One region of the Streptomyces sp. NPDC002306 genome, then DNA from elsewhere that is predicted to be linked to it. Evidence: riboswitches for the same ligand, from Rfam matches in the RefSeq annotation. Region 1 holds a riboswitch; the other holds the start of a gene.
The links. A riboswitch is a leader RNA that binds a small molecule or an ion and turns the genes downstream of it on or off. The one in region 1 is predicted to bind glycine.
Positions count from the first base shown of each region.

Region 2: it holds a riboswitch for glycine, as region 1 does, so the genes downstream of both, gcvT (glycine cleavage system aminomethyltransferase GcvT) here and gcvP (aminomethyl-transferring glycine dehydrogenase) in region 1, are expected to answer to the same signal.

Region 1 covers NZ_JBSFCK010000057.1:10,385-14,370, reverse strand. Annotated here, with positions in the region: gene gcvP (aminomethyl-transferring glycine dehydrogenase) at 1-2,633, opposite strand, end outside; glycine riboswitch at 2,816-2,914, opposite strand; gene ACWCQK_RS38765 (PRC-barrel domain-containing protein) at 3,029-3,400, shown strand.
Region 2 covers NZ_JBSFCK010000013.1:5,763-9,748, forward strand. Annotated here, with positions in the region: gene glyA (serine hydroxymethyltransferase) at 1-11, opposite strand, end outside; gene gcvH (glycine cleavage system protein GcvH) at 26-403, opposite strand; gene gcvT (glycine cleavage system aminomethyltransferase GcvT) at 513-1,631, opposite strand; glycine riboswitch at 1,703-1,810, opposite strand; glycine riboswitch at 1,811-1,913, opposite strand; gene ACWCQK_RS24475 (AAA family ATPase) at 2,086-2,757, shown strand; gene ACWCQK_RS24480 (enhanced serine sensitivity protein SseB) at 3,112-3,915, shown strand.

The sequences.
Region 1 (3,986 bases):
GCGATCATCGCCTCACAGAACCGGTCAAGCTCGATCAGGTCCTCGGACTCGGTCGGCTCGATCATCAGCGTCCCGGCCACCGGGAACGACATCGTCGGCGCGTGGAAGCCGTAGTCGATGAGCCGCTTGGCGACGTCGTCGACGCTCACGCCGGTCGCCTTGGTGAGGGGGCGCAGGTCGATGATGCACTCGTGGGCGACCAGACCGCCCGGGCCCGTGTACAGCACGGGGAAGTGCGGTTCGAGCCGCTTGGCGATGTAGTTGGCGGAGAGCACCGCCACCTGCGTGGCCCGCTTGAGTCCTTCGCCGCCCATGAGGCGGACGTAGGCCCACGAGATGGGCAGGATGCCGGCGGAACCCCACGGAGCCGCCGAGATCGGGCCGACCCCGGTCTCGGGACCGGCCGCGGGCTGCATCGGGTGGTTCGGCAGGTACGGCGCCAGGTGCGACCGTACGGCCACCGGACCGACGCCGGGGCCGCCGCCGCCGTGCGGGATGCAGAACGTCTTGTGCAGGTTCAGGTGCGAGACGTCACCGCCGAAGTGGCCCGGCTTGGCGAGGCCGACGAGGGCGTTGAGGTTGGCCCCGTCGACGTAGACCTGACCGCCCGCCTCGTGCACCTGCGCGCAGATGTCGGCGACGTGCTCCTCGAAGACGCCGTGCGTGGACGGGTACGTGATCATCAGCACCGACAGCTCGTCGCGGTGCTTCTCGATCTTCGCGCGCAGGTCCTCGACGTCGATCTCGCCGTCGCCCGCCGTCTTCACCACGACGACCTTCATGCCGGCCATCACGGCGCTGGCGGCGTTGGTGCCGTGCGCGGAGGAGGGGATCAGGCAGACGGTCCGCTGGTCGTTCCCGTTGGCCCGGTGGTACCCGCGCACGGCGAGCAGACCGGCCAGCTCACCCTGCGAACCGGCGTTGGGCTGGAGGGAGACCTTGTCGTAGCCGGTGACCTCGGCGAGCCGCTCCTCCAGCTCACGGATGAGCGTCAGGTAGCCCTGCGCCTGCTCGGCGGGCGCGAAGGGGTGCAGCTGGCCGAACTCGGGCCAGGTGACCGGCTCCATCTCGGTGGTCGCGTTGAGCTTCATCGTGCAGGAGCCCAGCGGGATCATGCCGCGGTCGAGCGCGTAGTCGCGGTCGGACAGCCGGCGCAGGTAGCGCAGCATCGCGGTCTCGGAGCGGTGCTGGTGGAAGACCGGGTGGGTCAGGTACGCGTCGGTGCGCAGCAGCGCGGCCGGCAGGGTGTCCTCGGCGGTCTCGTCCAGCGCCTCGATGTCGCCCTCGACGCCGAAGGCCGTCCACACGGCGGCGATCTGCGCGCGCGTGGTGGTCTCGTCGCAGGCGAGGGAGACGTGGTCGGCGTCGACGAGGTGCAGGTTCACGCCGTGCTCGCGCGCGGCGGCCACCGTCGCGGCGGCCCGGCCCGGCACCCGCGCGGTGAGCGTGTCGAAGTAGGCGCCGTGCACGATCTCGACCCCGCCGGCGGTCAGACCCGCGGCGAGGAGCGTGGCGTAGCGGTGGGTGCGCCGGGCGACGGCCTTCAGGCCCTCGGGCCCGTGGTAGACGGCGTACATACCGGCCATCACGGCGAGCAGCACCTGCGCGGTGCAGATGTTGCTGGTCGCCTTCTCGCGGCGGATGTGCTGCTCACGGGTCTGGAGGGCGAGGCGGTAGGCCCGGTTCCCGTCGGCGTCGACGGAGACGCCCACGAGCCGTCCGGGCAGGCTGCGCGCGAACTTCTCGCGCACGGCCATGTAGCCGGCGTGCGGTCCGCCGAAGCCCATCGGCACACCGAAGCGCTGGGTGGTACCGACCGCGATGTCCGCGCCGAGCTCGCCCGGCGAGGTCAGCAGCGTCAGCGCGAGCAGGTCGGCGGCGACGGTGACGAGCGCGCCCAGCTCGTGCGCCTGGTCGACGAGCGGCTTGATGTCGCGCACCGCTCCGGAGGCGCCGGGGTACTGGACGAGCACGCCGTTGATCTCGCGCTCGGCGATCTCGGCCGGGATGCCGTCGCTGAGGTCGGCGACGACGACCTCCACACCGGTCGGCTCGGCGCGGGTCTGGATCACGGCGATGGTCTGCGGCAGCGCGTCCGCGTCGACCAGGAACAGACCCTTCTTGTTCTTGCCCATGCGCAGGGACAGCGCCATCGCCTCGGCGGCGGCCGTGCCCTCGTCGAGCAGCGAGGCCCCGGACGTCGGCAGGCCGGTGAGCTCGGCGACCATGGTCTGGAAGTTCAGCAGCGCCTCGAGCCGGCCCTGCGAGATCTCCGGCTGGTAGGGCGTGTACGCCGTGTACCAGGCCGGGTTCTCCATGACGTTGCGCAGGATGACCGGCGGCGTGAAGGTGCCGTAGTAGCCGAGGCCGATCATCGAACCGAGGACCTCGTTGCGGTCCGCGAGGGAGCGCAGCTCCGCCAGCACCTCGGCCTCGGTGCGGGCACCCGGCAGGTCGAGCGCGTCGGCGTTCTTGATCACATCCGGTACCGCGGCTGCCGTGAGTTCGTCCAACGAGCCGTACCCGACCTGCGCGAGCATCTTGGCCCGCGCCTCCTGGTCGGGCCCGATGTGGCGCTGCTCGAACGGGATTCCCTGTTCGAGCTCGGAGAGCGGAATGCGGTGGGCGGTCATTGCGGAGGCCTCCTGGTCTGACGCGACCTGCGAGGGGTACCTAGGCGCAGGTACCCGGACGGCCTCCCCCTCTGTCATCTCAACCTGAGAGTTTCACCGGATCACCCGGGACGGGGATACCGGCTTTCACCGTCGGTGAGAGCTGGGCGTCCGTCGACACCCGCTCTGCTTTCCAGAGTGACCTCGTCCGTGCGGTACGTGGGCCTGAGAGATTCCGGGGAGGAGTTGCTCCTTCGGCGCCTCCGATGATGTTGCTCGGAGGACTCTCCCGCACGGGGTCGGCAGCCGTTTGCCAGCGTACCAGCGCGGTCAACAAGGGCTCCTTCGAGTGGCCACCTTCCTGAATGTGCTCTTTTGTAGTGCTTACGAATGAGTTGCGACCTGGAGGAGGGCCCGTGCAGACCGATATCGATCCGCGCAACCTGATCGGCCGCAAGGCGTTCGACCGCAACGGGACCAAGATCGGCACCATTGACGAGGTCTACCTCGACGACGCCACCGGCGTGCCGGAATGGGCCGCCATACGTACCGGCCTGTTCTCGAGAGACGCCTTCGTCCCGCTGGAGCCCAGCGAACTGGTCGAGGGCGCCCTGCGCATCCCCTTCGAGCGAGCGCTGATCAAGGACGCCCCGGACTTCGGCGTCGGACGCCACCTCTCGCCCGAGCAGGAGCTCCAGCTCTACCACCACTACGGCCTCGACATCGCCGCTCCTCCCCCGATCCCGGACCACGACTTCGGCAAGCTGGCCGGCACGGACGAGGCCTGACCCCCCACCGCCCGCCCGTCCGCACTCCCCTCCACCCCCGACCCCACCGCTGCCCCACCGCTGCCCCACCGTCCCGCCCTCTCCTTGCCCGGCCGCCACCCGACCACCCGGCTGCCGGGCCGACGCACGACGTGGGCAAGGTCACGGCGGAACCTGGCATCCGCCCGCGCAGCCCCGCCCCGCGACGCGCGCCGGGACCCCTTCCGGCCCAACCTCGCCGGACGGACGGACAGACGGACCGACCGCACCGGCGAAACCGCGTCGGCCCCCGCACCCAGCCGGCTTCGAGCGGACCGCGCCCCCGGTCGGCGCCCATGACGTTCGCGCCGAGGACGGTGACCTCCACCTCGGCGCGGTCCCGGGGATCGCCGGGGGTGCGGCCGTGGCGCAGCGCGTTGTCCAGCAGGTTCGTCGCAGACCTCCTCGACCAGCTGGTCCAGGTCCAGCCGCAGCGGCACGGTTGCGAAGGTGTCGGGTGCCGCCCGCAGTCGGCCGCGCGCGAGGACGTTGCCGACGACGTCGGCCAGCCGGTCGGTGGCCCGGATACGGGGCAGATGGGAGGCGTGGACCGCGGGGCCCGCGTCCG
Region 2 (3,986 bases), on a different contig from region 1:
AGAAGCGACATGGGTGGGTGACTCCTCAGCCGGCGGAAAAGGCGGTGTACTCGTCGGCGGAGAGCAGGTCGGCCGGCTCGTCCGTCACGCGCACCTTGAACAGCCAGCCGCCCTCGAAGGGGGCCGAGTTCACCAGCGACGGGTCGTTCACCACGTCCTCGTTGACCTCGGTGATCTCGCCGTCGACGGGGGAGTACAGGTCGCTGACCGACTTGGTCGACTCCAGCTCGCCGCAGGTCTCGCCCGCGGTCACCGTGTCACCGACCTCCGGGAGCTGGACGAACACGACATCGCCGAGCGCGTTGGCCGCGTGCTCCGTGATGCCGACCGTCGAGACGCCGTCCTCGGCGCCCGACAGCCACTCGTGCTCCTTGCTGTAGCGCAGCTGCTGGGGGTTGCTCATGGCCTGAATTCTCCTGTACGCGGGGGAGTGCTGGTGGATGGGGGATGGTCGCGACCGCTGGTGAGCGGCGGAAAGGTGCGCGGCGTCACGCGAGGACCGCGCTCAGTGTCTACTTCTGGCGCTTGTAGAACGGGAGCGCCACGACCTCGTACGGCTCGTGGGTACCTCGGATGTCCACGCCGACGCCCGTGGTGCCCGGCGCCGCGTGCGCCGCGTCGACGTACGCCATGGCGATCGGCTTGCCCAGCGTGGGCGAGGGGGCACCGGAGGTGACCTCGCCGATCACCTCACCGCCGGCCACGACGGCGTACCCGGCGCGCGGGACCCGGCGGCCCTCGGCGACCAGGCCGACCAGGACGCGCGGGGGGTTCGCCTCCGCGCGGGAAGCGGCCTCGGTCAGCGCGTCCCGGCCCACGAAGTCACCCTCCTTCTCGAACTTCACGACCCGCCCGAGCCCGGCGTCGAAGGGCGTCAGGGAGGTGGTCAGCTCGTGCCCGTACAGCGGCATGCCCGCCTCCAGGCGCAGCGTGTCCCGGCAGGACAGACCGCACGCGATCAGTCCGACGGGCGCGCCGGCCTCGGTGAGCGCCTGCCACACCTGCTCCGCGTCGGCCGGGGCCACGAACAGCTCGAAGCCGTCCTCACCGGTGTAGCCGGTGCGCGCGATGAGGGCGGGGACGCCCGCGACGGTGCCGGGCAGGCCCGCGTAGTACTTCAGGCCGTCCAGGTCGGCGTCGGTGAGGGACTTCAGGATGCCGGGGGACTCGGGGCCCTGGACGGCGATCAGGGCGTAGGCGTCGCGGTCGTCGCGGACCTCGGCGTCGAAGCCGGCGGACCGCTCCACGAGCGCGTCGAGCACGGTCTGCGCGTTGGAGGCGTTGGCGACGACCATGTACTCCGTCTCGCCCAGCCGGTAGACGATCAGGTCGTCGAGGATGCCGCCGTCCGCCTGGCAGATCATGGTGTAGCGGGCGCGGCCGACGCCGACGGAGCCGATGTTGCCGACCAGGGCGTGGTTCAGCAGGGCCGCGGCCTGCGCTCCGGTGACCGTGATCTCGCCCATGTGGGACAGGTCGAAGAGACCGGCCCTGGTGCGCACCGCGTTGTGCTCGTCCCGCTCGGAGCCGTAGCGCAGGGGCATGTCCCAGCCGGCGAAGTCGGTCATCGTCGCTCCGAGCGAGCGGTGCACGGCATCCAGCGCGGTGTGACGGAGTGGGGTACTGCTCATCGGACGGTCGTCTCCCAGGGCGATGGGGTCCCCTGCGCGGCGGAACCGGGCACGGGGGAGGGCGAGGTCGTTCCTCCCCATCTGTCATCGGAACCTGAGAGGTTCGTCGTGACCACGCGTGGTCAGGACTTGCACCTTGGGTGGAGCCGCTGTCGCAGCGGCCCGCTTTTCAGATGTGCCTCGCCCGCGCGGTAACTGGGGCCTGAGAGATTCAAGGGAGGGACTTGCTCCTTCGGCGCCCCGGCGCAGCAGTGCTGCTGGGGACTCTCCCGCGCGGATTCAAGCGGCCGGTATGCAGTTGGCGCGGACATCATCGCACGCCGCGTCCGCCGAGGGGCAGGCCGCATCTGTAACCGGCTTGTGGCGCTACGCGCACGAAAACACCGGACATCACGCATTACCGTCTCTTTACGCTTGGCGGGGAAAGGACTTACCTGACCCCAGGGGGAGGACGATGACGGTGAACAGGATCACGGCGTACGCCACTACGGCCGCCGCACTGCCCAAGCAGCCCGCGGCCGCGGCCGCTGAGGTGCGCGCGCCACTGCCCGCGCCGGTCGTCCGCGACCTGCGCGAGCGCTCCGGGCACAGCCCGCACGGCCTGGTCTTCGGCCCGCGCGACCTGGTCGTGATCACCGGCCTGCCCGGCAGCGGCAAGTCCACGCTGATGCGGCGCGCGGCCCGGGGCATCCGCGTCGACTCCCAGGACACCCGCGACCGCTGGGACGCCCGCGCGCCCCGTTTCCTGCCGTACGCCGTCTACCGCCCGCTCGTCCGCCTGGCCCACTACGCCGGACTGCGCCGCGCCGTGCGCACCGGCCGGGGTGTCGTGGTGCACGACTGCGGCACCCAGGCCTGGGTGCGTGACTGGCTGGCCCGCGAGGCCCGCCGCCGGGGCGGCACCCTGCATCTGCTGCTGCTCGACGTCACCCCGGGCGCGGCGCTGGAGGGCCAGCGCGACCGGGGCCGCGGCGTCTCGCGGTACGCCTTCCTGCGCCACCGCCGCGCCGCCGCCCGTCTGCTGCGCGCCGTCGAGAAGGGTGAGCTGCCCCCGGGCTGCGGCTCGGCGGTCCTGCTGGACCGTGAGGCGGCGGACGTACTGGGCCGGATCGACTTCGCGTCCTGAGGGGGGCGATGGCGCGGACGGGCGGAGGGGTGCGTGCGCGGGCGGGCCGACGTTCGGACGGGCACTCGTTCAAGCCGCCCGACGTTTCGATGGTCGAATCCCCAACAGGGGCGATGAATTGACGGTGGAATAGACGGACGGGTCGATGAATGGGCAATCAGATGCCGGATGTATCGACGAATCGACGGGTCAGGGGTCGGTCCGGGCGAGCGCCAGGCGGCGTGGTCCGCGGGCATGGCGTGACGGAGCGGCCTCCGGGGACCGTCGCGTATCGGTCTGCGGGACGATTGCGCGGGGGCCCGCACCGGTTAGCCTTTTGAGCCACAGCAGCGGTTCCCAGCAGGCGGTAGAGAGATGGACTTCCCGGCGGATCTTCCCGCGGACTTTTCCGCGGGCTTCCCCGCACAGACGCACCCCCATCCGCACGGCGGATGGCCCGGCAACGAGCTGGAGGAGGTGCTTTCCGCGGCCCTCGGCGTGCCGTCGGCCGGCGGACGGATCGTCGAGGTGCTCGGCCGCAGCTTCGTCTGGGTGCCGCTGCCCAACGGCGGAGGCCCGCACAGCGGCCCGCTCGACCTGCCCACCCTGGAGATCGAAGGCCAGGTGTACGTGCCGGTCTTCAGCTCCGAGCAACAGTTCCGGCAGGTCGTCGGCCCGCACATGCCGTACACCGTCGCGCCGGCGGTGGAGTTCGCCCGCGGCCTGCCGCCGCAGGTCGGCATCGCGGTGAACCCGGACGGCGTGGTGGGCATCCCGCTGCCGCCGACCGCGGTGGCGGAGCTGTGCCGCGGCGGACGCACCCCGCTGGACGGCTTCGCCAGCGGCGGCCGGGTGCGGCTGTTCGAACCGGACTGGCAGGACGACCCGGTGGACTTCCTCGCCGCGGCCTCGGCCGAGTTCGCCGACACCGGCGTCGTGCTCACCGCCCGCCGCTGCCTGGCCGCCATCGAGACCGGGGACCCCGTCCTGTTCGTCGGCGTCGAACTGGCCCAGTGGGAGGGCGACCTGCGCGTCCTGCCGATGGACGCGCTCGGCCGGGCGCTCGCCGGGGTCGCCGTGCGATGGCCGGTGAACCTCGTCCTGCTGGACGTGGTGGAGGACCCGGTGACCGCCTGGATGCGGGAGCGGGTCCGCCCGTTCTACCAGCGGGGTCACTGACCGCCCGCCCGACCGCGGGCCGACCGTTTCCGCCGACGCGGAACAACCCCCGAACTCCTGGGCGGCTGTTG